Regions from separate parts of the Methylobacterium sp. J-001 genome, predicted to be linked through region 3. Evidence: predicted binding sites of a transcription regulator. Region 3 holds the regulator's gene; each other region holds the start of a gene.
What was found. Region 3 encodes PhoB, which activates phosphate uptake and scavenging genes when phosphate is short. Its sites were predicted from a motif close to TGTCATNNANCTGTCAT; they were not measured.

Region 1 (7,118 bases), on a different contig from region 3:
TGCTTCGAGCCCGGGATCTCCCTCTCAGCCCGACGCGATCCGACGATGTATGCCAAGCCTGATAGCACCACGATGAAGTCCCGTGTGGCGCGGGCCGGAGATGCCATGGATGCCGCGCTTAAATCATTGTCCTACCGGGGCGAGGGCAACGGTCTGGACCGTGGCGGCGTCGATGGGCGAGATCTGGGACAGAGTCTGACGGGCATGCGCAACGATAACCGACCGGTCGATGACGGCCGCCCCGCAGCGGTCGAGATTGCGCCGGAGCCCGCCTCCGCCACCCGCGTGCCCGAGGGCATCGAGACCGGCCGTCCCAGCCGCGCCGAGGCCGAGGCCGCCGTGCGCACGCTCCTGCGCTGGGCCGGCGACGATCCGACCCGCGAGGGCCTGCGCGACACCCCGGCCCGGGTTACCAAGGCGTTCGGACAGCTGTTCGGCGGCTACGAGATGGACGCCGAGGCCCTGCTGGCGCGCGTCTTCGAGGAGGTCGAAGGCTATTCGGATATCGTGTTGGTGCGCGACATCCCGTTCTACTCCCATTGCGAGCACCACATGGTGCCGTTCATGGGGCTCGCCCACATCGCCTATTATCCGACCCGCGGCGTCGTCGGGCTGTCGAAGCTCGCCCGCGTGGTCGACACCTTCGCGCGCCGCCTGCAGACGCAGGAGACGATGACCGCCCAGATCGCCGACGTGATCGAGAGCATCCTCAAGCCCCGCGGCGTCGCCGTGATGGTGGAGGCCGAGCATCTCTGCATGGCGATGCGCGGCGTGCAGAAGGCCGGCGTCTCGACCATCACCAGCCAGTTCCGCGGCGTGTTCAAGGACGACGCCAGCGAGCAGGTGCGCTTCCTCACCTTGGTGCGCGGCGGCACGAAGTAACTGCAGGCCGGATGGCCCGATCAGGCCGCGACCGTCACGCGGCTTTCATCGATGAGCCTACACCCCATAGCCTCGACTCAAGCTTCACCGGACTAGCGTTTGCCGCCATGACCGCAAGCGACACTGCGTTTGATCCCCCCGGCACCCGGGCCGAAGTCGAGGAAGGCACGGGCTTCACCCCGCGCTTCGACCGGGACGGCCTGGTCGCCTGCATCGCGGTCGACGCCCAGGACGGGCGGGTGCTGATGCTCGCCCACATGAATGCCGAATCGCTGGCGCGGACCATCGCCACCGGGGAGGCCTGGTACTGGTCGCGGTCCCGGCAGGAACTCTGGCACAAGGGCGCGACCAGCGGGCAGATCCAGCGCGTGGTCGAGATGCGGGTCGATTGCGACCAGGACGCGCTCCTGATTCGCGTGGAGGTCGGCGGCGACGGCGGCTGCTGCCACACGGGCCGCCGGGCTTGCTTCTACCGCCGCGTCGTCCGCGGGGCGGATGGCGCCGTCACCCTGGAGGCTGCCGGGGCATGAGCTCGTCCCTTGCCTTGCAGTGGCAAGCGTGTCCGGCCATCCCGTACATCCTCCCCGGCACCGTCGAGCCGATCCGGACCCTTCCCAACGCCGGTCCCCGGATCGGGCTGGCCCTCGGCGGCGGGTCGGCCCGGGGCTGGGCCCATATCGGGGTGATCCGCGCCCTCGAGGAAGGCGGCATCCATCCCACCGTGGTGGCGGGTTGCTCGATCGGAGCCGTGGTCGGCGCCTGCTACGCTGCGGGGCGCCTAGACCGCCTGGAGAGCTTCGCGCGGGAACTCACCCGGCGCCGGGTGGTCCGGCTGATCGATCCGCGCTTTCCCGGATCCGGGCTGATCGCCGGCAACCGCCTGCGTCGGCGGCTGTTCGCCGATCTCGGCTCGCGCCCGATCGAGAGCCTGCCGATCCGCTTCGGCTGCGTCGCTACCGAGTTCGGCAGCGGCCTGGAGGTGAGCCTGACCCAAGGCTCGACCGTGGAGGCCGTGCGGGCCTCCTACGCGATCCCGGGCCTGTTTCCGCCGGTGACCCACGAGGGCCGCGTGCTGATGGACGGGACCCTGGTCAACCCGGTGCCGGTGGCGCTTGCCCGCACGCTCGGGGCCGACCTCGTGATCTGCGTCAACCTCAACGGCGATACCGGCGGCCCGGTGGTGCACGAGGTGCCGACGCCGGCCCCGCGCCGCCGCTTCCTCCAGGTGATCCGCGAGCGCCTGCCGGGCTTCGAGCCCCAGGAGCCCGAGATCCCGGTCCCGGGCATCGCCCGGGTGGTGCTCGGCGCCTTCAACATCACCCAGGACCGGATCTCCCGGGCGCGGCTGGAGCGCGACCCGCCGGACGTGGCCATCGGCCCGGACGTGGCCCGCTTCGGACTGTTCGACTTCCACAAGGCCGCCGAGGGGATCGATATCGGCTACCGGGCGGCGCGGGCGGCCCTGCCCCGGATCCGCGCCGTCGTGAACGGCGCCGCCGCGCGGGCCTAGATTCGGGGTTCGACGCGCTCGCTTGCGCCGAACCGGTATCCCCGTCGGCGGCGCGCGCCCTCGACGTCCTGTCGATCGGCGGCGCGCCAGGATCGTCATGCGGTTGTCGCCGCCGGTTGCGATGGGCCCTCATCGACCTAGAGGGCTTCCAATGTATACGAGCCGCCGTCAGATCCTCCTGTCCGGAGGCGCGAGCCTCGTCGGGATGGCCACCGGCCTGGCCCGTCCCGGCCTGAGCCGGGCCGCCGACCGGCCACTCCTGAGCCACGGCCTCCAGTCCGGCGATGTCGGCACGGATTCGGCCGTGGTCTGGGCGCGCTCGGACCGGCCGGCCCGGGCGATCATCGAGTGGGCGACCACCGAGAGCTTCGCCGAGATCCGCGGCGGCGTCTTCGCGGACGCGCTGCCCGAGAGCGACGGCACCGTGAAGGTGGCGCTGACCGGGCTGCCGCCGGGGCAGGACGTGTTCTACCGGGTCCGGCTCCAGGATGTCGCCGCACCGACCATCGTCGGCCCCGCGCAGGTCGGCCGGTTCCGTACCGCGCCGGCGGACAAACGCTCGGTCTCGTTCTGCTGGTCGGGGGACACGGTCGGCCAGGGCTGGGGCATCGACGAGACGCGCGGCGGCATGACGATCTACTCGGCCATCCTCAAGAACCGGCCGGACTTCTTCATCCATTCCGGCGACACGATCTACGCCGACGGGCCGATCCAGGCCGAGGTGAAACTCCCGGACGGCAGCCTCTGGCGCAACCGCGTCACCGAGGAGGTCTCGAAGCCCGCCGAGACGCTCGCCGAGTTCCGCGGGCGCCACAAGTACAACCTCACCGACCGGAACGTGCTGGCGATGAACGCCGCCGTGCCGATCCTGGCCCAGTGGGACGACCACGAGGTCACCAACAACTGGTGGCCGGGCGAGCCGCTCACCCGGGCCGAGCACCTGAAGAAGAAATACGCCGACCCGAACGTGCTTTCGATGCAGCTGCGCGCGGCCCGCGCCTTCCACGAATACATGCCGATGCGCTTCGAGCCGGCCGAGCCCGGCCGGGTCTACCGCAAGATCGCCTACGGCCCCCTGGTCGACGTGTTCATGCTCGACATGCGCTCCTACCGGGGCCCGAACGGCGAGAATCGGCAGACGGAATACGGCCCCGACGCCTATTTCCTCGGGCCGCAGCAGATCGCCTGGCTGAAGCGGGCGCTCACCGAATCGCGCGCGACCTGGAAGGTGATCGCCGCCGACATGCCGCTCGGCCTCGTGGTGACCTACGACGTCGACCGCGATTTCGGCTCGGAGGCAGTGGCGCAGGGCGACGGGCCGCCGCTCGGGCGCGAGCTCGAGATCGGCGACCTGCTGCGCTTCATCAAGCAGTCCAAGATCCGCAACACGGTCTGGCTGACCGCGGACGTGCATTACACGGCCGCCCACTACTACGACCCCAACAAGGCGCAGTTCCAGGATTTCGACCCGTTCTGGGAGTTCGTCTCCGGGCCGCTGCACGCCGGCACCTTCGGCCCCAACGCGCTGGACAACACGTTCGGCCCGCAGTTGCGCTACGTGAAGGCGCCCGAGAAGGGCCAGGTGAACCTGTCCCCGGCCGCCGGCTACCAGTTCTTCGGCCACGTCGCGGTGGACGGCGCCACCGAGCAGATGACCGTGACCCTCAAGGACGCGGCCGATACCGACCTCTGGCACGTCACCCTCGACCCCGCGAAGGCGTGAGGGCGACGCCCGGCCGTCGCAGGGCCTACGCCATGGTGATGTAATCGCGCAGGGCTTGGTGCTCGGCCACCACGGTGGCGATGCGGCGTGCCACCACGTCGCCGATCGAGACCAGGCCGATGAGGCGGCCGTCCTCGCAGACCGGGACGTGACGGAAGCGCCCTTCGGTCATCAGGCCCATCACCTCCTCGATGGTGCTGCTCCGGCCGCAGGTCGTGACCTGGGTGGTCATGTGGTCCGAGACGGGGGCGTCGAAGGTCGCGCCCCCGTGACGGGCCAGGGCCCGCATGATGTCGCGCTCCGAGATGATGCCGGCCACCGCCCCGTTGGAATGGGCGACCACGAGCGCGCCGATCCGCTTCTCGGCCAGGATCTGGATCACCTCCTCGAGAGTCTTGTCGGGGCTCACGGTGACGACGGAGCTCCCCTTCTCGGCGAGGATGCGTGCGACGGTCATGGCTCTCTCCCTGTGACGCGGCCTGGGCGCCGTCAGCCGCGGCGCCATCGATACGCTGTCGTCCGGGTTGGCCCCGGCTCGTTCACATGTTGGTGAGTGTGTGACCGAACCGCCGCGTTGGCAAGGTGCTTAGGAGGGGGCCGTCTCGCGCCGATCGAGCAGCGGGAACAGCAGGAAGCCCGCGATGAAGCCGCCCAGATGCGCGTCCCACGCGATCGCGGCGTTCTCGCCCACGAGCGGCACGCTCACGAGCCCGAACAGCAGGTTGGTGACGAGCCAGATCGCCAGGAAGGCCACCGCGGTCCGATTGTGCAGGAGTTCGGGAATCGTCTCGGCCGGCCGGTGCGGCGGCAGTTGCCAGGCCGGTCCGGCATACCCGGAGGCAGGCGGCTGGAACACGAAGCGGGCAGCCGCCGCCATCAGGGCCGAGATCCCCGCAGAGGCGCCGACCAGCGGCCCCGCACTGAGGGGATCGATCAGCACGTGCAGCACGCCGCCGGCCACCGTTCCGGCGAGGGCGATCAGGAAGTACCGCCAGGCGCCACAGCGCCGGGCCACCGGCGACCCGAAGGCGGCCAGCCAGACGCTGTTGAAGATCACGTGCATCCAGGAGCCGTGCAGCAGGGCGTAGGTGCCCAGCGTCCAAGGCAGCAGCGCATGCTCGGAGGTGATGTAGCGGGCGAAGGCCTCGCGGGCCGCCTCCATGTCCGGATCGCCGATTCCGGCCGCCGCCTGGATCACATCGGCGGCCTTCCCGGGATCGAACCACACGGTCCAGCGGGCGGGCACCAGCGCCAGGTCGAGGACGACCCGGATGTCGAACATGTCCGATAGCAGGAACTCACGCACCGCCTGGATCGCCATCAGCAATCCGATCGAGAGCGTCACCACCCCCGGCATGTTGAACACGGGCACGCGGCTCTGGCGCGGGAATTCAGGGGAGGCGTCCATCCCGGCACCATGTCGGGGCGACAGGGGTTCGGGCAAGTCCCGGCGACGTATTGAAGCCTTTTCGGGCGATGTTTGGGTTTCATCGCGGCATTGAGGGCGGTCGACCATCGCCTTGATCACCGCCCCCGTAGGACCCGCTCCAGGCCCCCCGGCATCGCGCCGCGTTCGATCCCGGCAGAATCCTGAGCCGGGCGGCACGGCGAATGCGCTGGAAGCCCGAGATCGCCCTGGATCTCCGGCTCGTTCCACGCGGATGTGCCAAACCGATCCAGGGACGGACAACAGGCGTATCGATCCGGGACTCCGATGAAACATCCCACGAGCCGCATGCTCCATGCCTATTGGGAGCGCCTGCGCGGTGAGCGCGCCGCGCCCGAGCGTGCCGAGATCGAGCCGGGCGAGATCCGGCATCTGCTGGCCGACAGCCTGATCCTGGAACTCGACATGGCCACGCGCGCAGCCACGATCCGACTGGCCGGTACGCGGGTCTGCGCCCTCTACGGCCGGGAGCTGAAGGGCACGGACTTCGCCAGCCTATGGGGCTCGGACGCGCCCGACCCTTGGCGCATCGTCGACATCGTCGCCAGCGACACCCTCGGCGTGGTGGCGGGCCTGCGCGGCGTGAACACGGCCGGCGAGGCTGTGGACCTCGAGCTGCTGCTCCTGCCCCTGCGCCATCGCGGGCGCATGCAGGTCCGGGCTCTCGGGACCCTGAGCCTCGACAGCACGCCGCACTGGATCGGCCTGCGCCCGCTGGTTCAGGCGGAGACCACCTCCCTGCGCATCCTGCCCGGCCGCAGGATGGAGGCCGCTCCGCCGGCGCGACCGGCACTGCGGGGTCCGGCCGGCTTCCCTGGCCCGGTGCGCCGGGGACATCTTCTCGTCCATGCCGGCGGGCGCGCCTGATACCGTGAGACAAAATCTGAATTCGATATATTCAACATCAATTTTTCGGCGAGATATCGAATGCGTTCGGCGCAAATAGGGGCCTGTACAGGCCAAGCCGAATCGTACCACCGCGCAGGACAGAAAAATCCACCCTGCAGTGGATATTGCTGAATCGGAGAAAAGACTTTCGTAACAGTCCGCGTCTAGCCTGCGATAACGATTGTCGCGGCGCGGAGCCCATCTCGGTATGATCGCGGTCGACGCCACCGCCGGAACGGATGCGGGCCGCCACGTCAGCCGCGGGCGCGACGCCGCCGACCAGCGCCGCCACCAGCGCGTGCGGGTCTCCGTGCTCGGCCGCTACATGCTGGCCAACCGCCGGGAATATCCCTGCCAGACCGTGGACATGTCGCCGGGCGGCGTCCGGCTGACCTGCGCCGTGGTGGGCGAGATCGGCGAGCGCGTGGTGCTCTACCTGGAGCATATCGGCCGGATCGAAGGCGTCATCGTGCGCCACAGTGCCGGCGGCTTCGCGGTCCAGCTCAACGCGACGCCCCGCAAGCGGGATAAGATCGCGTCCCAGCTCACCTGGCTCGCCAACCGGGAGATACTGGGCCTGCCCGAGGGGCGCTCCCACGAGCGCCTTGTCCCGACGCATACGGCAGTGACGCTGCGGGTCGAGAGCGGGCGGGAGATCCAGGCCCGGC
Region 2 (7,118 bases), on a different contig from region 3:
GCGGAAGCCATCGACGGCAAGACTGGAGATGACGATGGACAGCGGCGCACTGAGAATCGTGCAGGACTGGTACCGGACCGGAAATCCCGATCTGTTGTCGCCGGACATCGAATGGCGGGTGCTGGAGAGCTTTCCTGCGGGCGGGATCTATCGTGGGCGGGACGACGTCATCGGTCGCTTCTTTCCATCCGTGAAGGCGCATTTCAGCGCCTACGAAACACATCCGAAGACATTCATGGCCGACGGCGAAACCGTCATCACGACCGGCCTCTATCGCATTTCCAGCCCGTCCGGCGTTCCCGGCGAAGCGGATTTCGCGCATGTTTGGACGGTCCGCGACGCATCCCTCGTGGCATTCCGGCAGATCGCGGACACCGCCGCGATCAACGCGCGATCAATGCGCGCTTAGGAGGATGCTGATGTCGGAGCGTCCTGATCTTGGGCGTGGCTCGCATCGAACCCCTGGATGATCGGCTCCCGATCGCTCCGGAAGATGCACGGATGGGAACGATCAGCCGAAGCCTGAGACGGGTTTTCTAAGTCCGCTGCCGCTCGCGCGTTCCGCCTCGAGGACAGACCGTGCGTCGCCTTGGCGTACGCTCGACATGGCGGAGCGCTACGCTCCCGCCCAGCTCGCGTACCGCTCCAGAAATTCTTCGATGCGAAGCGCGCGGAAGTCCGGAAGCGCCCGGCGCAGGCGCTCGTGGTCCCAATCCCACCAGGCGAGACGCTCCAGCCGCTCGGCGATCGGCTCGGGAAAGCGGCGGCGCACCGGCCGGGCCGGATTGCCGACGACGATCGTGTAGGCCGGGACATCCCGCGTGACGATCGCCCCCGCCCCCACCACCGCGCCGGTGCCGATGGTTCGGCCTGGCAGGACCACCACGCCGTGGCCGATCCAGACGTCATGGCCGATGGTCACCGGGCTCGCCCGGCGGCGCGCGAAGAAGGCATCCTCATCCGCCTCCTCGGGCCAGTAGGCATGGGCGCGGTAGGTAAAATGCGCTTGGCTTGCGCGCTCCATCGGGTGGTTGCCCGGGTTGATCCGCACGCTGGCGGCAATCGAGCAGAACTTGCCGATGGTGGTGTAGATCACCTCGCCATCCTGGGCGATGTAGGAATAATCGTCGAGGACGCTTTCGGTCAGGCGCGTGCGCGGGCCGATCTCGGTGTAGCGGCCGAGATGGCACTCGACGATCCGGGCGCTCGGATCGATTGCGGGAGCGAGGCCGAGATGCGGCTCAGCCATGGTCGCCCCCGAAGGGCAGGCGCGCGAGGAGCCGGAACGGCTCGGACCCGTCCTGGGACAGGAGGTACACGGCATCGATCACCGCGGGCGCCGGCCTCGAGGCCGCGTAGGCTTCGGTCAGGCGTCTGAGCCAGGCGGCGCGGTCGGGCTCCGGCAGGGCGTCGGTCAGCGTCATGTGGAACCGGAAGGCTTCGAAGACATACGGGTAACCCCAGCGGGCCAGCAGCGCGCGGCCGCGGGGATCGAGGCGCTCGGGGCGACGCTTGGCGCGCTCGGCCTCCGAGAGCGGTGACCGCAGCGGGTCGAGGGCGGCGACGCATTCGGCGGCGAGCAGCCCGAGTTCCGGCGGCGGGGCTTCGGGCACCAGGGCGAGGAACGGCCCGAGCGCGGCGACGACCAGCGGGCCCAGCGCCACCGGCGGGTGCCCGGCCGCAAGGTCCCGGGCCATGGCGAGAAGGTCGTCCTCCTCGGCCGCCGGGGCGAGGCGCAGCGGCGCCTTGAGGGTCGCGTGGAAGCCGTAGATCCGGGCGCCCGTCGTGACGGCGGCGAGATCGCCGAGCCCGTCCGGATGCGGGACCGGGGCACCGGCGGCATTGTCGTAGCCGAGCACGGCGTTGCCGAAGGCCGCGAGGCCCGAGCCGGGCGCGGGGAGCCAGTAGAGGGCGTAGCGGCGCGTCATGTCCCGGTCTCCGGCTCCCGGCGCGGTCACGCCGTCGGCGCGCAGGCGCGGTCGACGCCCGTCCGGCGCGGGCGCACATCCATGGCGTTGCCGCGCCAGACGATGGCGCTCCGCACCCAGGCCCCCAGCCAGATCGCCGGGATCAGGGCGTCGCGCACCAGGAACGCCGCCAGCATGCGCGGTGCCCGATGCCAGCCCGCGCGGATCGCGAGCCGGTATTCCGCGGCATAGCACAGCGCCGCCAGGACGGCAGCGCCCGCGAACCCGACGGGGCTGCCGGACCAGAGCGCCAGGAGGAGCGCCGGCAGCAGGACGCCGCTGCCGATCTCCGGGGCGAAGAACAGCGGGAACGTCACCCGCCGCAGCCGGGCCCAGCGCAGCTGCCGCGCCCAGACCTCGCGAAACCCCCGCGACCCGAGCGGTTGCTCGAACGGGCTCGCCACGAGGTGGACGCGCTTGCCCGCTGCGCGCACCAGCTTGGTGGCGGCGGCGTCCTCGGCGATCTCGGAGGCCAGGGCCTGCAGGCCACCGCGGGCCTCGAGGAACGGCTTGTGCCAGAGCATGCTCTTGCCCTGGGCGAAGCCCAGCCCGAACGCCTCGGCGGCGTATTGCCAGCGCGCCTGCAGGGTGTTGAGGAAGGCGCATTCGACCTCGGCCATGAAACTGCCGGGCCGGGCGCCCGCCGGGGTCGAGCAGACCAAGCCGGTCTCATCCCGCCAAGCCGCCTGGAGCCGCTGGAGGTAGTCCGGCGGCATGGCCACGTTGGAATCGGCGAGCACGACCCAGTCATGCGCGGCGGCGCGCCAGCCGCGCAGGCAGTTGTTCAGCTTCGGGTTGTCGCTGACGCGCTCGTCGCCGAGGATCAGCCGGGCCGGCACCTGCGGGTGGTCTGCGATCAGGCTTTGCACCCGCGGCACGATCGGATCGTCCGGGTCGGCCACGCAGAAGATCAGCTCGTAGGCCGGATAGGCGAGAGCGAAGCTGCGGGCCAGCATCTCGTCGCTGAACGCCTCGATCCCGTGGAGCGGGCGGACCAGGGACACGGGGGCCCCGGCCGGGAAGGTGGATGCCCCGTGGACCTTGCCGATGCGCCGCCCCGCGATCGCGATGCTGGCGATCTGGACGAGAACCAGGAGCGCGCCGAGGGACAGGGCCGACACCGTAGGGTCAAGCATGCGGATGCCTCGTTCACGCGCGTGATCGGCCCGGCTCGCCGGCGCGCGCGTCGCATCAACGACTTAGAGCCGCGCCTGGTCGGGCGCGGCTCTAGCGGCCGGACGGCGTCAGTCGTGTGACAGATCCCGGGCCGCCGCGGCGGCCCGGAAAGCGTTCGTCAGAACCGGAGGGTGAAATTGCCCTTCACGGCCTGGTCCTGGGCGCGGGCGCCGACCTGGCCGGTATAGGCCACGCCCAGCGTCGCGTTCGGCGCCACCCGCAGGTCGAGACCCACACTCGCCACCAGCGCGTCCCGGTCGATCGGCACGCCCGCGCTGAGGAAGGCCGGGCCGGTGCCGAAGCTCAGCAGCGCCGTCGGGACCACGTCCCCGAACGCCCGCCGGTAGCCGATCAGACCGTAGGCCTTCACCGGAAGCCCGAGGCCGAGATCCAGGCTGCTCTGCGCCCGCACCCCCGCGGTCACTGCGCCGAGATCGTAATCGCGCGCGTAACTCACCAGCGCCGCCGCGCCCCCGGTCTCCGCGAAGCCGTCCCGCCGTATGCCGATATAGGCCCCGCCCACGAACGGCTCGATATAGGTCGAGGCCTGCTGCAGCGCCGGCCCGTCCGGCGCCGCCAGGGCCGACGGCGCGCTGAGCGTGAAGCGATAGCCGATCTCGCCGAAACCCTGGACCGTGTGGCCGCCGCCATGCCCGGTCGGGCTGTCCGACAGGCCGTAGAGCACGCTGCGCCGGGTGCGTGTGTCGGTGTCGGCGTAGAGCGCGCCGAGCCGGACCGAGACCGGGCCGAACGCATAGTCGCCGTAGACGCCGCCGAAGCCGCTCTTGAGCGTCGCGCTCTCCGTCCGGGCCCCGCCGCCCTGCCGGCCGGCGCTGTCGAGATTGGCCTCGGTGTAGCCGCCGACCAGGCCGAGCCGCAGCCCGCTCGGCAGCCGGATGTCGGCGCCGAGCGCGAAGCCGGCGATCTGCCGGTCGAGGTCGAAGGCGTTGCCGCCATCGCCCGCCGTGCCGAAGGCGCCGAACCCCTGCCCCCAGAGGCCGAACACCCGCGGGTCCAGCGTCTGGACCGGCACGCTCGCCACCACCGGCGCCCGGCCCGGCAGGTCGGCGGCGTAGGCCGCCGGCACGCGGGTGCCGTCCAGGCTCGCGGCCGTGCCGCCCCAGCGCAGCCGGTCGAGCACCGCCTCGCGCACGAAGAACGCCGTCTCGTAGGCGGCCGAGACCGTGCCGGCATGGATGTCGCCCGACAGCGCCCGGAATCCATCGGCGGCCTCGCTCGTGGTGAAGGCCAGGGCGGCGTCGTAGGCCCGGCCGGACCCCGCCGCCTGGAGCGCGTTGGCCGCCGCGATGCCGTTGCGGCCGGTGGCGCTGGCGGCGAGCGGCACGTCGTTGCGGGTGAGCGTCAGGTCGACCGCGTCGGGCAGGTAGCGCAGCCCCGGCGACAGGAAGGCGAGGTTCGCGGTCACCCCGTCGAACCGGCCGGAGACGCCGCCGGAAGCGGTCAGGATCGCGTAGGTGGTGCGCGGGTTGTACGCCCCCGGGGCCGCCAGCACCTGCACGGTGCCGCCGGCGAGCGTCGCGGCGCCCCCGGCCGCGATCCGGTCGGCCTGTCCGGCGGCGTTGGCCTCGACCCGGTAGACCGAGCCCGGCGCGAAGGCGGCCGAGCCTGCCACAGTCAAAGTGCCGATCGAGTTGCCCGGCGCCACGGTGCCGCCCGACAGCGCCGCGATCCCACCGACGGAGCCCGAACCGCCGAGCAGACCGCCGGCATTGACCGAGACGGTGCCGGCGATGGTGCCATTGGCGTAGAGCGCGCCGCCCTGGCCGATGCCGACATCGATGCCGAGGCGGTCGCTCGTGTCCATCCGCAGGGTGCCGGTGACGTTCCCGAAATATCCGGCGGCGGAATACAGGTCGATGCGGCTCCAGTAGCTCAGCGGGCTGCCGTAGAAGGCGGCGAGCGCGTTGGTCTCGGTGTTGACCACGATCTGGTTGATCGTCTCGGTCGCAAGCTGGCCGTAGAGGCCGCCGTTCGGCGCGAGCGTGCGGGCGGCCGAAGTCGATCCGCCGTAGAGGGGCGCGAGCAGGATCGAGGCGTCCGGCCCGCCCGCGGGGGCGGCCTCGCGCGGGGCCTGGGCGAAGGTGAGGGTCGGCAGGCCGTAGGTCAGGCGGGCCTGGTAGGCGGCCTGGTTGGCGGCAGAGGGGACATAGGGATTGCCGGCCATGTTGGCGGCGCTGCCGGCGCAGGCCGCGACGGTGTTGCCGCACTGGGCGGCGAGGTAGGCCTGAAGCTGGCCCTGGGCCTGGACGAACTGGCTCGGCATGTTGATCGCCCGCCCGGTCATCGCCGCGTTGTTGATGTAGGCCGGGTTGGTGAAGGCTTGCGCGAGGTCGTAGGCGGCGAGCGCGCGGCTGCCGATCACGTCGAGCGGGTAGTGCACGCCGAGGACGATACGGCTCTCGCCGTACTCGGACGCGCGCAGCAGCAGGCTCTGGTATTGCTGCGGCACCAGCATCGCCAGCAGATAGCCGCTCGTATACGCGTAGGTGGTGTGCCCGCTCGGGAAGGACGGGTTGGTGGCGATGCCGTTGAGCGCCGTCGGGTCGAAGGCATTGAAGCGGCTCGGCGCGACCTGAACGGGCCGGGAGGATCCATAGACGTCCTGGCCGGCTTGCGTGTTCGTGACGCCGTAGCCGAGGTCGTAGACGCTGTTGATGGTGTTGGGCAGGCCGTTGGCTCTGGGCAGGCTATAGCCCGCCGGCGCAACGGCGGGTGTCGCCACGTAGTTGGCCGGTGTCACGCTCGGGTTGTTGGCCGCGCCGTTGGCAAAGTAGTTCTTGGCGACGCCCAGGTTGTTGCCCGTGAACGTGTTGGCATCGACCAGCAGATTGATCACGCTGCCGAGCGCGCCGTTGGTGCCCTGGGCGAGGCCACGCTGGAAGATCGGCCCGAGCTGCGGGCCGAGACCGCCGATGCGCTGCTGCGGGACGCGGCCGTTGATCGGATTCTGGCCGGGGAGGCCGCCGCCGATATTGGCGGCAACGCCATAAGAGCCGAGCCCTACCGAGGACAGGTTGTTGCTGGCCGACGCCAGGAGGTTCTTGTCGCTGATCGCCAATTGCTGCCGGGCGAGCCCGGCGCCGTTATTCAGCACGGCTGTCTGCGCCAGGTTCAAGTCCAGCGTCGCCTGCCCGGCCGCCGTCGCATTGAGCGACAGGAACGGGGCCAGCAGATTGAGGACGTTGACATCCGATGCAGTCGTGTTGGCGGTCTGCGCCTGCACACCCGAACTATATGCAGCGACCATCAAGGTCGCGATCGAGACCCCGTAGCAAAGTTTCATTCCCGGCCCCCAAGCCTGCGGCCATTCGGCCTGCGGCGGGTGATTTAGCGGAAACGACACGGTCGCATGCGTCATAATGAAGTCATAATAACTTGAATCGTCAATTGTATCCCACTTGCAACAGATCCATATCTTAGCCGGCACAAATCTGTTGTGACTCTTACCGGCAATACCCTAAGCATCGATCTGAAATCCGGCCAAAAAATCTTCCCGCGCGGCGCCTGGCGCAACGCGAATCCTTCGTTTCAGGCTCGCACGATCCGCGGTTGGATGTCTGATTTCGGCACACGGACTGGCCGGCGCCCGATCAGTAAATACCTGGGCCCAAGGCTTTGGGAAGACGGACTAGACCTCGTCCCAATTAATATCTTCGGATCATTTGCAGAAGACGAACGAATATAATGCTTCGTCGAATCCGACCTGTAAAACGTCACTGAACCGTCATCCCGCAATCCTAATCCCGCCTCGCTTCCGAAGACGAGTCAACGCGAGGGCCCATGTCCGATTCCGCCGTAATGTCGCCGCCCATAACGAGAGTCAGGCCCGAAGGCAGTCCGCGCCTCGAATCCGGGACGCCGATGGCCGGCGTGATCGCCTTCCTGTCGGTGCTGGTGGCCGGCCTCGGCTACGCGGTGGTGAGCCTCGTCACCGACATGAACGCGGTCGGCGAA
Region 3 (7,118 bases):
TTCTTATCGGTGCACGAGGGGCCGCAGCGTATCGCCAAGACCGGAGCGGTCGCCTTGGAGCCTGGGATGATCCTGTCGAACGAGCCGGGCTACTACGCGCCCGGCGCCTACGGCATCCGGATCGAGAACCTCGTCCTGGTCGAGCATCGCGCGATCCCCGGCGGCGAGCGCCCGATGCTCGGTTTCGAGACCCTGACGCTCGCCCCCTACGACCGGCGGCTGATCCGCCCGGACCTGCTGGCGCCGGAGGAGCGGGCCTGGATCGACGCCTATCACGCCCGGGTTCGTGACACCCTGGCACCGCTCGTCGACGCGGAAACCCGCGTCTGGCTGGATCGTGCCACGGCGCCGCTGGCAGGTTGAAGGCTGCGCGGCCATGCTGGGCGCGCCCTTGCGCGGGCGAAGGCGGCACGACAGAGTGGACGAACCGCTTGGTCGCCCTCGTTCGCTCACGCAACGGGCGGCCAAGCTTTTTAAGGGTGCTCGACCATGCCCCGACGCTCCCAGGATCTCGCCGAGGTTGCAAAAAAGGCTGCCAATGCGTCCTTCGGGAGCGCTCTGGTGCAGAGAGTCAGCCTCGGCGACATGGAAGGGTCCGACGGCGACGATGTCCGTCGCGTTCAGTTGATCGTCTCCGACGATGCCATCGACCAGCTCGACGGCGACAAGCTGCTCGATGCCGGCCTCGCGATCCGCAGAGCCTTGCAGAAGGCCGGCGAGACGCTGCGCGTGGTCGTCGAATATGCCGAGCAGCGCGAGCTCGACGGACTTGGCGCTGATTAATCCCGAACATCTGTTCAGCCAGGCGGATGCGTTTCTTCTCCAAATCGGCCGCGGCTCGTTGCGGCAGGCCGACCTGCGCCGGACCTTCTCGAACGCCTATTACGGCTTGTTTCACGCGATCCTGACGGCTGCGGCCGACGAGGCGGTGGGGCGGACGCGGCGCAAGGATCCGCTCTGGACGCTGGCGTATCGTTCGGTCTCTCATCAGCGCTTAAAAAGCATCTGCAACGATCTCCAAGCCGCGACGCTGAAGCCGAAGATCAGGCGGTACGAGCCCCCCGGTGGCTTTGGTGGTCACGTCGTCACGATTGCCGGGGCCGTTTCGGACTTGCAGGACCGGCGGCACGCTGCCGATTACGACCCGTCCCTATCCTTCCTGCAGACGGATGCGCGGGCGGCGCTGCAAACGGCCCGGTCGGCGGTCAATCGGCTGGCCCATCTCAACGCGGATCAGCGACGGGCCTTCCTCTACCTCATCCTGTTCGAGCCCCGCTGAGCGATCCCAGCGGCGTCATGGTCTCAGCCTCACGGAGCTGAGCGGAGGACAGGGCGTGGACCACCGCGCTATAAGGTCCTCCGTCACGAATAGCCTGCGCCGGTCCGGACGACATCGTCGGTGAAACCGCGAGCGCCCCGCGCGCGAAGGGACAGCATGATCCGCCGCCTCGCACTCCTGGTCCTGATGCTTGCCGCGAGCCTGTCGGCCGCGTCGGCTCAAGGCTTCCGCACGCCGCCCGATCTGGTGCGGTCGAGCCTCGTTGCGGAGCCCGTCGCGGTGGCGGGCGCACAGCCGTTCACGCTGGCGGTGCGGATGCAGGTGAAGCCGGGCTGGCACGTCTACTGGCGCAATCCGGGCGATTCCGGCCTGCCGCCGGAGGTGACCTGGACCCTGCCGGCGGGCTTCAACGCCGGCGCGATCCGGTGGCCGGCCCCCGAGCGCATCGCGATCGCGACCCTGATGAATTACGGCTACGAGGGCGAGGTCACGCTGCTCGTTCCGGTCACGCCGCCGCCGAGCCTCGATCCAGCCGATCCGGTGCGGATCCAGGCCAAGCTGACCTATCTGGTCTGCGAGACCGAATGCGTGCCCGGCTCCGCCGATCTCGCCCTGGTCCTGCCGGTGGGCGAGCCCCGGCCGGATGCCGGCCAGACCGCTTTGTTCGAGCGCGCCCGGGCCGCCCTGCCCGCACCGGCGCTCTGGCCACTGCGCCTCTCGAGCCAGGGCGATACGCTGCAGCTCGATTTCGCCGCCACCGGCCTCAAGCCCGAGACGATCAAGGGCGCGTCCTTCTTCCCCTATTCCGAGACCGCGATCGACAATGCCGCCGCCCAGGTGATGACGGTCGACGCATCCGGCCTGCATCTCACCCTCGCCCGAAGCAATCCGGCTGAGCCGGCACCGGCCGCCCTGCCCGGCGTGCTGACCGTCGAGGAAGCGACGGGCGTCGGTAGCCACCGCCTCGCCTTCGCGTATGGCGACGAGCCGGTGCTGCCGGCTCCGGCGACGGCGTCCGAAACCGCGACTCCGCCGCCGCCCGCCCCTGCCTTCGACGTCCTGACCCTCGCTACCGCGGCAGGGCTCGCCTTCCTCGGCGGCCTGATCCTCAACCTGATGCCCTGCGTCTTCCCGGTCCTATCGATCAAGGTGCTCGGCCTCCTGCGGCATGCGGGCGAGAGTCCCGCCCGCCTGCGGCTGCACGGTCTCGCCTATACGGCCGGCGTGCTGGTCAGTTTCCTCGGGCTGGCCGGCCTGCTGCTCGCCTTGAAGGGCGGCGGGGCGGCGATCGGCTGGGGTTTTCAGCTGCAATCGCCCGCCGTGGTGGCCGGGCTCGCCTACCTGCTCCTGGCCATGGGCCTCAGCCTATCCGGCGTGGTCCATCTCGGCGGCCGGCTCGCCGGCCTTGGCGACGGGCTGGCCCGGCGCTCCGGTCTGAGTGGATCGTTCTTCACGGGCGTGCTTGCGACCCTGGTGGCGACGCCCTGCACGGCGCCGTTCATGGGTTCGGCAGTGGGCTTCGCCCTGACCCAGAGCGCCGGCGTCGCGCTTGCCGTGTTTGCCAGTCTCGGATTGGGCCTCGCCTTACCGTTCCTGGCGCTCACCCTGTGGCCGCCGGCCCTGCGGGCGCTGCCACGTCCGGGCGCGTGGATGGAGACCCTGAAGCAGGTCCTGGCCTTCCCGGTCTACGCTACGGTGGCTTGGCTGGTCTGGGTCCTGGCGCAGCAGGTGGGGCCGCAGGGGCTGCTCGCCGGGCTGTTCGGCCTCGTCCTGGTGGGCTTTGCCGCCTGGGCCTGGGAGCACGGACACGCCGCGGCCCCCCGGGCCGGGCGGATCGCTCAGGGTCTTGCGGTGCTGACGATCCTGGCGGTCGCCGCCCTGACGCTGAGCCTCGGCCACGAGCGAGCCGCTGCCCCCGCCCAGGCTGCCGCCAACGGCGTCGAGCCGTTCACCCAGGCCCGCCTCGATGCCCTGGTGAACGAGCGCCGGCCGGTCTTCGTGAACATGACCGCCGCCTGGTGCATCACCTGCGCGGTCAACGAGACGACATCGCTCTCGACGAAGGCGGTGCGACAAGCGATGGCCGACCGGGGTGTTACCTACCTGAAGGGCGACTGGACCAACCAGAATCCCGAGATCACCCGCCTCCTGGAGAAGCACGGGCGCAGCGGCGTGCCGCTCTACCTGCTTTACGCGGGAAGCGGCGAGCCGCAGGTGCTGCCGCAGATCCTCACCGAGGGGACGGTTCTGTCAGCCCTGGAGACGGTGCCGGCCGCGGGCAAGAGCGCGGCTCTGACCCGCTGAATTGTCCCTGAGCGCAGCTAGGCTTCCAGCGAGAATGTCTCGTCGAAGGCGTAGCCCGAGCCCCGCACCGTGCGGATCGGGTCGGCCTGCCGCGGAGCATTGAGGGCCTTGCGCAGGCGCCCGACATGCACATCCACGGTGCGCTCGTCGATATAGACGTCGTGCCCCCAGACACCATCGAGGAGCTGCTCGCGGGAGAAGACCCGGCCGGGCGCCAGCATCAGAAATTCGAGCAGGCGGAACTCGGTCGGTCCGAGATGAAGCTCCTCGCCGGCGCGGCGGACCCGGTGGCCGGTGCGGTCGAGCTCGATATCGCCGGCTGCCAGCCGGTCCGCGACATGGGCCGGCTTGGCCCGGCGCAGCAGCGCCCGCACCCGAGCGAGCAGCTCAGGGACCGAGAACGGCTTGACGATGTAATCGTCCGCGCCCGTACCGAGGCCGCGGACACGATCGCCCTCTTCGCCCCGGGCGGTGAGCATGATGACCGGCAGCCGCTCGGTCTCGCGCCGGGCCCGGATGCGGCGACACAGCTCGATCCCCGAGAGGCCCGGCAGCATCCAGTCGAGCAGGACGAGATCAGGCGTGCGCTCGGCCAGGAGCAGCTCAGCATCGTCGCCGCGCGCGGCTGAATCCACCAGGAAGCCCTCGGCCTCAAGGTTGTACCGCAGCAGGGTGGTCAGGGCCTCCTCGTCCTCGACGATCAGGACTTGCATGCTCACGTTCGATAACCTGTTCCGTAGACGGCACCGGACGGCTCGTCCGCGTTGGATGGCGCGCGCAGGCAGATGGTGCGACAGACGCCGCGATCCCTCAACCCGCGTGCGCCACTCATCGCATTCTGCCCCCAGGCCGCATCGTGTGCTGCATGGTCCCCGCGTTACGGGGCCGTGGCGGCGGGACCGACCGTCGCGTAGTTCGACGCGTCGTTCTTCGGGCGCTCTCCGGCCAGCGTCTCACCGGTTGCGAGATAGTGGATCGTCTCGGCGATATTGGTGGTGTGGTCTCCGATCCGCTCGACGTTCTTGGCGCAAAACAGGAGATGCGTGCAGAACGAGATATTGCGCGGATCCTCCATCATGTAGGTCAGGAGTTCGCGGAACAGTGAATTGTACAGCGCATCGATCTCCCCGTCCCGCTCCCAGACATCGTAGGCCGCTTTGACGTCACGGCTCGCATAAGCGTCGAGGATATCTTTGAGCTGCGCCTCGGCGAGGTCGCTCATGTGGCGCACGCCGAGGACGATCTTCTGCGCGGGCGCCTGATCCGAGATCGCGACGACGCGTTTGGCGACGTTCTTGGCGAGATCCCCGATCCGCTCCAAGTCGCCGGAAACGCGGATCGCCGAGATGGTCTCGCGTAGGTCGATCGCCAGCGGCTGGCGCCGGGCGATGAGCAGCACCGCCCGCTCCTCGATGTCGCGCTGGAGCGCGTCGAGACGCTTGTCGGCGAGGATCACCGCTTGCGCGAGGGTGTCGTCCCGGCGGACCAGGGCGTCGGTTGCCTCGGCGGCCATCTTCTCGGCCACGCCGCCCATCTCGGAGATCGAGCGGCGCAGGTCATCCAGATCGGTGTCGTAGGAGCTGACGATATGGCCCGGCATGGTGGATCCTTCGATGGCGTCCCGCAAACCTTGATCCGCGAGGTCTGGCGGAAACCCGCTGCTACGATCACGGATACCGCGGCGCGTTCCCCGGTACCCAGTCCCTGTCACAGTCGAGAACATGATGCGGAGAGGTCAGGATCCGCACCCTGAAATCAACACGCATCGACAAGCAGGCAGCCTCCGCCGATGTTCCCGTATCAACGAGGCTTGTTCCGAAGTCGCGCCTGGCGATCTTACGATCAGGCGCGCCTCCTCATCTTGATGGCGGCTCACAGCGCTGCGTATGAGCCGTGTTCAATTGTCGGTCGAATGCTTCAGCCGAAGCGGCCGGTGATGTAGTCCTGGGTGCGCTGCTCCACAGGGTTCATGAACATCCGATTGGTGGGGCCGAATTCGATCAATTCACCCAGATACATGAAGGCGGTGAACTGCGAGATGCGGGCCGCCTGCTGCATATTATGCGTGACGATCACGATGGTGAACTCGTCGCGCAGCTGCTCGATCAGCTCCTCGATGCGCCCCGTGGAAATCGGGTCCAGCGCCGAAGTCGGCTCGTCGAACAGGATCACCTCCGGGCTCTGGGCCACGGTGCGGGCGATGCACAGGCGCTGCTGCTGCCCGCCCGAGAGGCCGGTGCCGGGCTGGCGCAGCTTGTCCTTCACCTCGTCCCAGAGGGCGGACTTGCGCAAAGCCTGCTCCACCCGCCCGTCGAGTTCGGATTTCGGCAGCTTCTCGTAAAGGCGCAGCCCGAAGGCGACGTTGTCGTAGATCGACATCGGGAACGGCGTCGGCTTCTGGAAGACCATGCCGATGCGCGCGCGCAGATCGTTCAGATCGACGGACGGATCCAGCACGTTCTGGCCGTCGAGCAGGATCTGACCCTCCGCCCGCTGCTCGGGGTAGAGGCTGTAGATCCGGTTGAAGCAGCGCAGCAGGGTGGACTTGCCGCAGCCGGACGGTCCGATCAGGGCCGTGACCTGCCGGTCGTGGAAGTTGATGTCCACGTTCTTCAGCCCGTGGAAGCTGCCGTAGTAGAAGTTCAGCCCCTTCACGGCGATCCGGACCGCACCACCCTCGTTGGCGTGGTTGCGGGTGAGATCGACCGTGGGGATCGCGGAGGCGGCGTTCATCGTCGTGTCCTCGAGAAGGGTCTTAGCGCGACATCTGCGGCTTGATGACGAGACGGGCGATGATCGACAGCACCAGGATCGTCGCGGTGATGAGGAGCGCCCCGGCCCAGGCGAGGCTCTGCCAGTTCGGATAGGGCGAGAGGGCGAACTGGTAGATCATGACCGGGAGGTTCGCGACGCCGCCCATGAGGTCGGGGGAGAACCAGGAATTGTTGTTGAGCGCGGTAAACAGCAGCGGCGCGGTCTCGCCGGCGATGCGGGCCAGCGCCAGGATGATGCCCGTGACGATGCCGGCCGAGGCCGCGCGCCAGGTGACGCTGATGATCACCGTCGACGGCGGTGCGCCCAGCGCAGCCCCGGCCTCGCGCAGGGTGCCGGGCACCAGACGCATCATATCCTCGGTGGTGCGCACGATCACCGGCACGGCGATGATGGCGAGCGCCACGCCGCCGGCCCAGCCCGAATAGGTCCCCATCGGCCGCACCATCAGGGTGTAGACGAACAGGCCAATCAGGATCGACGGCGCCGAGAGCAGGATGTCGTTGAGGAAGCGGATCAGCCCGGCGATCTTGGAGAACCGGCCGTATTCGGCCAGGTAGGTGCCGGCCATCACGCCGATCGGCGTTGCGATCGTGATGCCGATCCCTGTGAGCACCAGGCTGCCCAGGATTGCGTTGGCGATGCCGCCGCCTTCGGAGCCGGGGCCCGGGGTCGGATGCATGAACATGGCGGGTGTGAAGCCACGCACGCCCTGGACGATCAGCATCAGCAGGATCGATCCGAGCACCACGGCGCCGACCAC
Region 4 (7,118 bases), on a different contig from region 3:
GCAAGGAGGGTGACACCCTCAACCTCGACATCGATCCGCTCACGCACCCGGCCTGGACCGGCGGCGAGCAGAAGATGCTCGATCGCGGTGGCCGCGTCTCGCGCTTCAACTCGCGGTTCGGCAACCTCGGCAAGCGCTGAGCCCGGGCGGCTCGCGCCGGTACGAATCAGGACGGGCGGCTCCTCGCGGGGCCGCCCGTTTTTTTATGCGCGCGGGGGCTTGGTTCAGCACCGGCGATGGTTTTTCCAGTGGGAATGGCGTCGCAAAGTTTCGGGCCAGTCAGTGAGGCCGATCTCGTTCGACGCGTTCCGAGGGAATTTTCTTCCGCGTCGGCATATCGAGACCCTTCTGGCTGGCAGGCTTGATCTCCCCGGCCACTTTTCCGGCCAAGCCGCGCCGTCGTAGGGTCCCCGGCGTCGATGATCCGCCCGGCCAACGACCATCAGCGACGCCCGATCCCTCGGATCCGGTCGCTGCCGTCGGTCCCGGCCGGATCGCGGCGCGCCATCTGTCCGTGACGCAACGAAACCCAAACCCATCAACGCACGCGCTCGAACGCTGCGAGCGTCGTATTCGGGATCGTCTTTCATGAAACGCTGGTTGTTGTCCGCCCTCGCCATCCTACTGACCTTCGCGGCTCCGGCCATCGCGGCCGAGAAGATCAAGGTCGGCATCATGAGCGATTCCGAGGACGTCTGGGCGACGGTGAAGACGATCGCCGCCAAGGACGGGCTCGACCTCGATCTGGTGGTCTTCTCCGACTATCTCCTGCCGAACGCCGCCCTGGATGCCGGGGACCTCCAGGCCAACGCTTTCCAGCACAAGCCTTTCCTGGAGGAACAGATCAAGGCCAAGGGCTACAAGATCGTGGCGGTGGGCGACACGATCGTCTCGCCGATCGGCCTCTATTCCCGGCGGGTGAAGGCCGTGGGCGATCTGAAGACCGGCGCGTCAATCGGCATCCCGAACGACCCGTCCAACGGTGGCCGGGCCCTGCTGCTGCTCCAGGCTCAGAAGCTGATTACGCTCAAGGACGGCGTCGGCATCCTGCCCTCCGTGCTCGACGTGATCGACAACCCGAAGAAGCTGCAGTTCCGCGAGATCGACGCCGCCCAATTGCCGCGCAGCCTCGACGACCTCGACGCCGCCATCATCAATACGAACTATGCGGTCGGCGCCGGGCTGAAGCCGGGTCAGGATTCCATCGCGATCGAGTCGTCGGTCAACAACCCGTACAACAACTTCATCGCGGTGCGGGAGACGGACAGGAACGCTCCCTGGGTTCCCAAGCTCGTCCACGCCTACCAGAACGACACGATCCGGGCCTACATCACCGCGAAGCGGCCGGGGGAATTGCCGGCCTTCTGAAGCATCGCGCGCGGTCGGGCTTGAAGGCTTCGACCGCGCAGAAGCCCTCACCCTTCACGGAACCGGAACGCCATGCGGAGCAGCCCCTGCTGGGCCGCCACCGGGCTCTCCACCGGCATCGGCGTCGGGCGGTCGTCGGTGATCAGGGAATCCAGATGCAGGATGCGGGCGTGCAGGCGCCGCGCCCGCAGGATCAGCTGCTGAAGCCGCACCGGCAGCAGGGAGAAATCGGCTTGCTTGGGTGGCTCGGTGCTGCCGAGCTTGACCCGGTGCTTTTCCTGAAGCGCCTCCGCCGGGGTCATCTCGCCTTCGGAGACCGCGCGCTGCACCAGGAGCCAGGATGCGATCTGCATCAACAGCGTCGTGAGGCGCATGCTCTCGGCTGCGTAGCTCAGCGTGGCATCGCGCGACACCAGCCGCGACTCGTCCCGGCCCTCGCCATCGAGATAGGCCGCCGTCTCCTCCACGAGCAGCATGCCGTCGCGGAACAGCGTCTTGAACGCCTCGGAATTGACGTAGGTCTTGCCGAAATCGACCCAGTCCCGATCGTCTCGGAACGTGACATCGAAGCCGTTCATGCTGCCTCTCCTGTGCCGCCGACGGGCCTAGCCGTCCCGGACCGGGACATTCCGGCCATGGCTCTCGGACGACGCCGCAATCCTAGCGCCGAACCGCGGCGGCATCAGGGTTAGACCTTTCTTAACCTTAATGAGCCGGCCGATTGTAGAGATATGGCAGGCGTGGCCCTGCGCAAGCATTCGAAAGGAGATCTGGACGCCGGCGAATACGTGCTGCCTGCGGTCAGGCCTGGAAATGCCCGTGTGCAAGTCCAGCGTCCCGTGAACAGCGGGGTGAGAGCGCGCGATATTCAGTTGCGCGGCCTCTTACGAGACACGCGCAACGTGTGACACCGATGGATCTACGAGCCGGACCGGAGGCTAATGCTGGTGCTGATGCTGAGCGCCGCCGCCCGGTGCACTCGCGCCGACCGGCGCTACCGAGAACGTGACCGGCACCGCGCCGGCGCGCTGGAAGGTCAGCGTCCCGGACACGGTGTCGCCGGCCTTCGGGGCACCGGTGAGACCCTCGAACATCAGGTGATAGCCGCCGGGCTTCAGCTCTACGGTCTCGCCGGGCTTGATCGTCAGGCCGCCCGGGACCGGGGCCATCTTCATCACGCCGCCCTCCATCGACATGGAGTGGATCTCGCCGGATTTCGCGAACGGCACCGCGGCGCCGGTGAGCGTGTCCGGGGCCGAGCCGGTGTTGACGATCCGCACGTAGCCGCCCGCGACCTTGGCGCCGTTCGGGGTGGCCCGCAGCCACGGGGTCTCGATCGTGAGGTCGCCGGCCTTGATCGGATCCGCCTGGGCGGCGCCTGCGAACAGGCCGAGGCCGAGGAGGGCCGCGGACAACATCTTCATGGGCATGCTTGCGTCCTGCTTTCTTGAAGTCAGCGGCCCGCGACCGCCGCGGCGGCGCGAGGCACCGGCCGGAGGATCCCGGTCTGGAGCGCCCGGCGGTGGCATCTCTGCCACACAGGGCCTCTGGTGACTGCTGTCGCCGCGCCGCAGCCGGCCGCGACGTGCGTTGGCGCACGCCGATGCCACAATCCGGCCCCTTCGATAGGGAGTCTTAAGCCCATCCCGACACCGTGGCGACCGAGTACACCCGCTCTCGCCATGATCTGACGAACTCCGGACAAGAGCCAGCGACTGATGCGCATCAAGGCAACAAACCGGTTCACCGCCATCCTGGGCGTGGCCGCGCTCGGCACGCTCAGCCTGGGCGCCGCCGAGGCCCGGGACCAGGGCAACTATGCCCAAGCCGAATGGGCGCAGGATTACGCCTCGCCGGCCGGCATGCAGGTGCAGCGCGAGACCGTGCCGATCCTGTCACCCCAGACGGTGTCGGCGACCGAGCAGATGGTCGAGCGCTACCGGGAGATCGTCAATCGCGGCGGCTGGCGCCCGGTCTCCGGCGCCGAGCGCCTGCGCGTCGGCGCCAAGGGCCCGGCGGTGGCCGCGGTGCGCCAACGCCTGATCGTCACCGGCGACCTCGATCCGGCCGCCGGCGGCTCGGGCGTGTACGATTCCTATGTCGCGGCCGGCGTGAAGCGGTTCCAGGCCCGTCACGGCCTCAGCCAGACCGGCGCGATGAGCCTCGCCACCCAGCAGGCGATGAATGTGCCCGCCGACGTGCGGCTGCACCAACTCGAGACCAACGTCGTCCGCCTGCGCTCCTATTCGGGCGATCTCGGCCGGCGCTTCGTGATCATGAACATCCCGGCCGCCCTGGTGGAGACCGTGGAGAACGGCCAAGTCGTCACGCTGCACGCCGCTGGCGTCGGCAAGATCGACCGCCAGTCGCCGATCATGAATACCAAGGCGACGCAGATCAACTTCAACCCGACCTGGACGGTCCCGGCTTCCATCGTGAAGAAGGACCTGATCCCAAAGATGCAGAAGGATCCGAACTACCTCACCGACAACAAGATCCACATCCTGTCGAGCACCGGCGAGGTCTCGCCGCGCTCGATCAACTGGAACTCGGATGAGGGCACGCGCTACACCTACCGGCAGGAATCGGGTGCCGACTTCAACTCGATGGGCATCGTGCGCATCAACATCCCGAACCCCTATGGCGTGTTCATGCACGACACGAACACCAAAGGCGTGTTCGGCGACGATTTCCGCTTCATCTCCTCGGGCTGCGTGCGCGTGCAGAACGTGCGCGAATACATCACCTGGCTCCTGAAGGACACGCCCGGCTGGGGCCGCGAGCAGGTCGAGCAGGCCATTGAGAGCGGCAAGCGCGTCGATGCCAACATCGCGCAGCCGGTGCCGGTCTACTGGACCTACATCACCGCCTGGGCGACCCCGGACGGCCTCGTGCAGTTCCGCGACGACATCTACAAGCGGGACGGCGTGAACGTGCCCTCGACCATCGGGGCGCCGACCCCGGTCGCCAGCGCCGAGCCGCTGCCCCAGACCTTCGAGCCCGGCGACGAAGAGTAAGCGCACCGCGCTTCACGCCTGCGGTTTCGTCCGAGGCCCGTACCCCGCCCGGGGTGCGGGCCTCGCGCGTTCGGGGACCGGTACTGTCATCGGGCGGTCAAACGCCTCTGCTTGGCCTTTGCCGCCGAGCAGGAGCCCCCGATGACGCGCGATTCGATCCCAGCCGCCGGATGCCTCACGCGCCGGGAGACCCTGGCCGGTGCCGCCGCCCTCTCGCTTCTGGTTGGCCGCGCCGAAGCGCAGGAATCCGGCGAGGCCACGGGCATCGTCTACGCCGTCCAGGCGGCGGGCGCTGAGCGCGCGCCGTTGCCCGGCGTGCTGGTCTCCAACGGCCGCGAGGTCGCGCGCACGGATGGCCAGGGACGCTATCGCCTGCCAATGCCCGGCGACGGCACGGTCTTCGTGATCAAGCCGCCGGGCTACGCCCTGCCGCGGGACGCCGACAACGTGCCCCAGCACTCCTACATCCACCAGCCCGGCGGCACGCCCGCGAGCCTGGGCCTGCGCTACAAGGGCCTCGCACCCACCGGACCACTGCCGGCCTCGATCGACTTCACCCTGACCCGGGTGGACGAGCCCGCGGATTTCGACGTGATCCTGTTCACCGATCCGCAGCCCGAGAGCCGGTTCGAGCTCGACCATGTGCGCGACACCGCCGTCGCCCGGGCCATGGCGATCCCGGCGGCCTTCGGCCTGACCACGGGCGACGTGCTGTTCGACGACCTGTCGCTCTACGGCCGCTCCAACCGCATCGTCGGGCGGATCGGGCTGCCCTGGTACAGCCTGCCGGGCAACCACGACCTCAACATGCAGGCCCCGGATGCCCGCTACAGCCGCGAGACCTGGAAGCGCGTGTTCGGGGCGCCGAATTACGCATTCCGGCACGGGCGCGCGCTGTTCGTGATGCTCGACAATGTCGAGTGGATGGGGCCGCCGGTCCCCGTGGGGGCCAACACCTACCGGGGCCATATCGGCGAGCGGACTCTCGCCTTCCTGAAGAACCTCCTGGCCGAGATCCCGCCGGACGACCTGATCGTGCTGGCGACCCACATCCCGCTCGTCACCGATACCGGCGACGACCCGCGCAGCGCGACGATCGACCGGGCGGCGCTCCTCGACGTGTTGGCGGGCCGCAAGGTGCTCAGCCTCGCCGGCCACACCCACACCACCGAGCATCATTATCTGGCGGAGGGGCACCACCACCATGTGATGACCGCCGTGTCCGGCTCCTGGTGGAGCGGGCCGGATACCCGCACCGGCATCCCCTCCGCCGACAGCCGCGACGGCACCCCGAACGGCTTCCACGTGCTCTCGATCCGCGGCACCGCCTACACGACGCGCTTCGTCCCCGCCCAGGGCGAGCCGGACGCGACGATGCGGATTGCTTTCGAGAGCGAGCTGCGCCCCGCCGCTCCGGAGATGGTCCGGGCGAGCCATCCGATGCAGGCGCTGCGGCCGCCGGTCCCGCAGGACGCGCTGGCCTCGACCAATCTCGTGGTCAACGTCTTCGACGGCGGCCCCCGGACGACCCTGACGGTCCGGATCGGGGACCGGGCGCCGGAGCCGCTGGCGCGCACCCGACGCCTCGACCCGTTCGTAACAGAACTCTACGCGCGCTACCCCGAGACCAAGAAGAGCTGGGTCCAGGCGACGCCCTCGACCCATATCTGGACCGCACGTCTGCCCGACGACCTCGTGCCCGGCGCCCATCGGGTAACGATCGACGGGACGGACGAGTACGGACGGTCGATCCGATCCTGCGCGGTGCTGGAAGTCACGGGCGACGGCGCGCGCGGCTGACGGTCAGGCCGTCAGCCGCGCGGATCCTCAGTCCGCGAGCTGCCGGCTGCCGTGGCTGCCTTCCTGAATCTCCTCGACGATCTTGGCGCAGAAGGCGTCTAGGTCTTCCGGGCTGCGGCTGGTGACGATGCCCTGATCGGTCACCACCTCCTTGTCGTGCCAGCGGCCGCCGGCATTGATCACGTCGGTGCGGATCGAGGCGAACGAGGTGAGATCGCGGCCCTTGGCCGCGCCGGCTTCGATCAGGAGCCACGGCGCATGGCAGATCGCAGCGACCACCTTGCCGGAGGTGAGGAAGCTCTTGATCACCGCGAGCGCCTTCGGCTCGAGCCGAAGCTTGTCCGGATTGATCTGTCCGCCCGGCAGGACCAGGGCGTCGTAGGCGGCCGGGTCGACCCGGTCGAGATCGAGGTCGACTGCGACCTCCTTACCCCAATCGGTCTTGTCCCAACCGCGGATCGTGCCCTCGCTCTCGCGCGATTGCGGAGCGGCGACGGTCACGGTGGCGCCGGCCTCGGCGAGCTTGGCCTGCGGCACGGTCAGTTCGCTCTCCTCGAAACCATCGGTGGCGAGGATCAGGATCTTGGCTTGGCGGATATCGGTCATGGCGGGCCTCCTTGAGGGGGTCTCCCCGATCAACCGAAGTCGGTAGCGGCTGTTCCGGGACGCGCGACATGGCAGTCCGGCGCGCGGAACCCATGGAAAGGCGGCCCGTTGATGCGGCATCCCGAAAACCATCAGGAGACCGCCATGGCCAATCCCGGCCTCCCCGAGCCTACGCCCGGCGATCTGCCGCCCCCGCCGCCGTTGCCCGAAGAGGAGCCCGATATCGGGCCGACCGGGCCGCGGACGCCCTATCCGGTGAATGATCCCGGTATCGGCGAGCCGGGCGGCCCAGGCTCCGAGCCGGACGTCTTCCCCGGCGCGCCGACC

Region 1: the regulator PhoB is predicted to act here: its motif matches at 2,486-2,502, upstream of MKK65_RS23490 (alkaline phosphatase D family protein).
Region 2: the regulator PhoB is predicted to act here: its motif matches at 3,209-3,225, upstream of MKK65_RS28450 (ceramide glucosyltransferase).
Region 4: the regulator PhoB is predicted to act here: its motif matches at 4,470-4,486, upstream of MKK65_RS13745 (calcineurin-like phosphoesterase C-terminal domain-containing protein).

Annotation. Positions count from the first base shown of each region.
Region 1 covers NZ_JAKSYN010000196.1:95,724-102,841, reverse strand. Annotated here, with positions in the region: gene folE (GTP cyclohydrolase I FolE) at 46-882, shown strand; gene hisI (phosphoribosyl-AMP cyclohydrolase) at 990-1,412, shown strand; gene MKK65_RS23495 (patatin-like phospholipase family protein) at 1,409-2,392, shown strand; gene MKK65_RS23490 (alkaline phosphatase D family protein) at 2,544-4,115, shown strand; gene MKK65_RS23485 (CBS domain-containing protein) at 4,141-4,572, opposite strand; gene MKK65_RS23480 (rhomboid family intramembrane serine protease) at 4,702-5,523, opposite strand; gene MKK65_RS23475 (PAS domain-containing protein) at 5,830-6,429, shown strand; gene MKK65_RS23470 (PilZ domain-containing protein) at 6,659-7,118, shown strand, end outside.
Region 2 covers NZ_JAKSYN010000214.1:13,524-20,641, forward strand. Annotated here, with positions in the region: gene MKK65_RS28435 (nuclear transport factor 2 family protein) at 35-409, shown strand; gene MKK65_RS28440 (chloramphenicol acetyltransferase) at 617-1,249, opposite strand; gene MKK65_RS28445 (DUF1045 domain-containing protein) at 1,242-1,928, opposite strand; gene MKK65_RS28450 (ceramide glucosyltransferase) at 1,955-3,103, opposite strand; gene MKK65_RS28455 (autotransporter domain-containing protein) at 3,262-6,411, opposite strand; gene MKK65_RS28460 (inorganic phosphate transporter) at 6,945-7,118, shown strand, end outside.
Region 3 covers NZ_JAKSYN010000115.1:72,320-79,437, reverse strand. Annotated here, with positions in the region: gene MKK65_RS12835 (aminopeptidase P family protein) at 1-363, shown strand, start outside; gene MKK65_RS12830 (hypothetical protein) at 490-783, shown strand; gene MKK65_RS12825 (hypothetical protein) at 770-1,279, shown strand; gene MKK65_RS12820 (protein-disulfide reductase DsbD family protein) at 1,436-3,583, shown strand; gene phoB (phosphate regulon transcriptional regulator PhoB) at 3,601-4,296, opposite strand; gene phoU (phosphate signaling complex protein PhoU) at 4,461-5,183, opposite strand; gene pstB (phosphate ABC transporter ATP-binding protein PstB) at 5,501-6,316, opposite strand; gene pstA (phosphate ABC transporter permease PstA) at 6,339-7,118, opposite strand, start outside.
Region 4 covers NZ_JAKSYN010000116.1:34,590-41,707, reverse strand. Annotated here, with positions in the region: gene rpmE (50S ribosomal protein L31) at 1-140, shown strand, start outside; gene MKK65_RS13765 (MetQ/NlpA family ABC transporter substrate-binding protein) at 589-1,368, shown strand; gene MKK65_RS13760 (DUF1465 family protein) at 1,416-1,946, opposite strand; partial or broken gene MKK65_RS13755 (copper chaperone PCu(A)C) at 2,307-2,744, opposite strand; gene MKK65_RS13750 (murein L,D-transpeptidase) at 3,087-4,385, shown strand; gene MKK65_RS13745 (calcineurin-like phosphoesterase C-terminal domain-containing protein) at 4,527-6,185, shown strand; gene MKK65_RS13740 (type 1 glutamine amidotransferase domain-containing protein) at 6,213-6,791, opposite strand; gene MKK65_RS13735 (hypothetical protein) at 6,936-7,118, shown strand, end outside.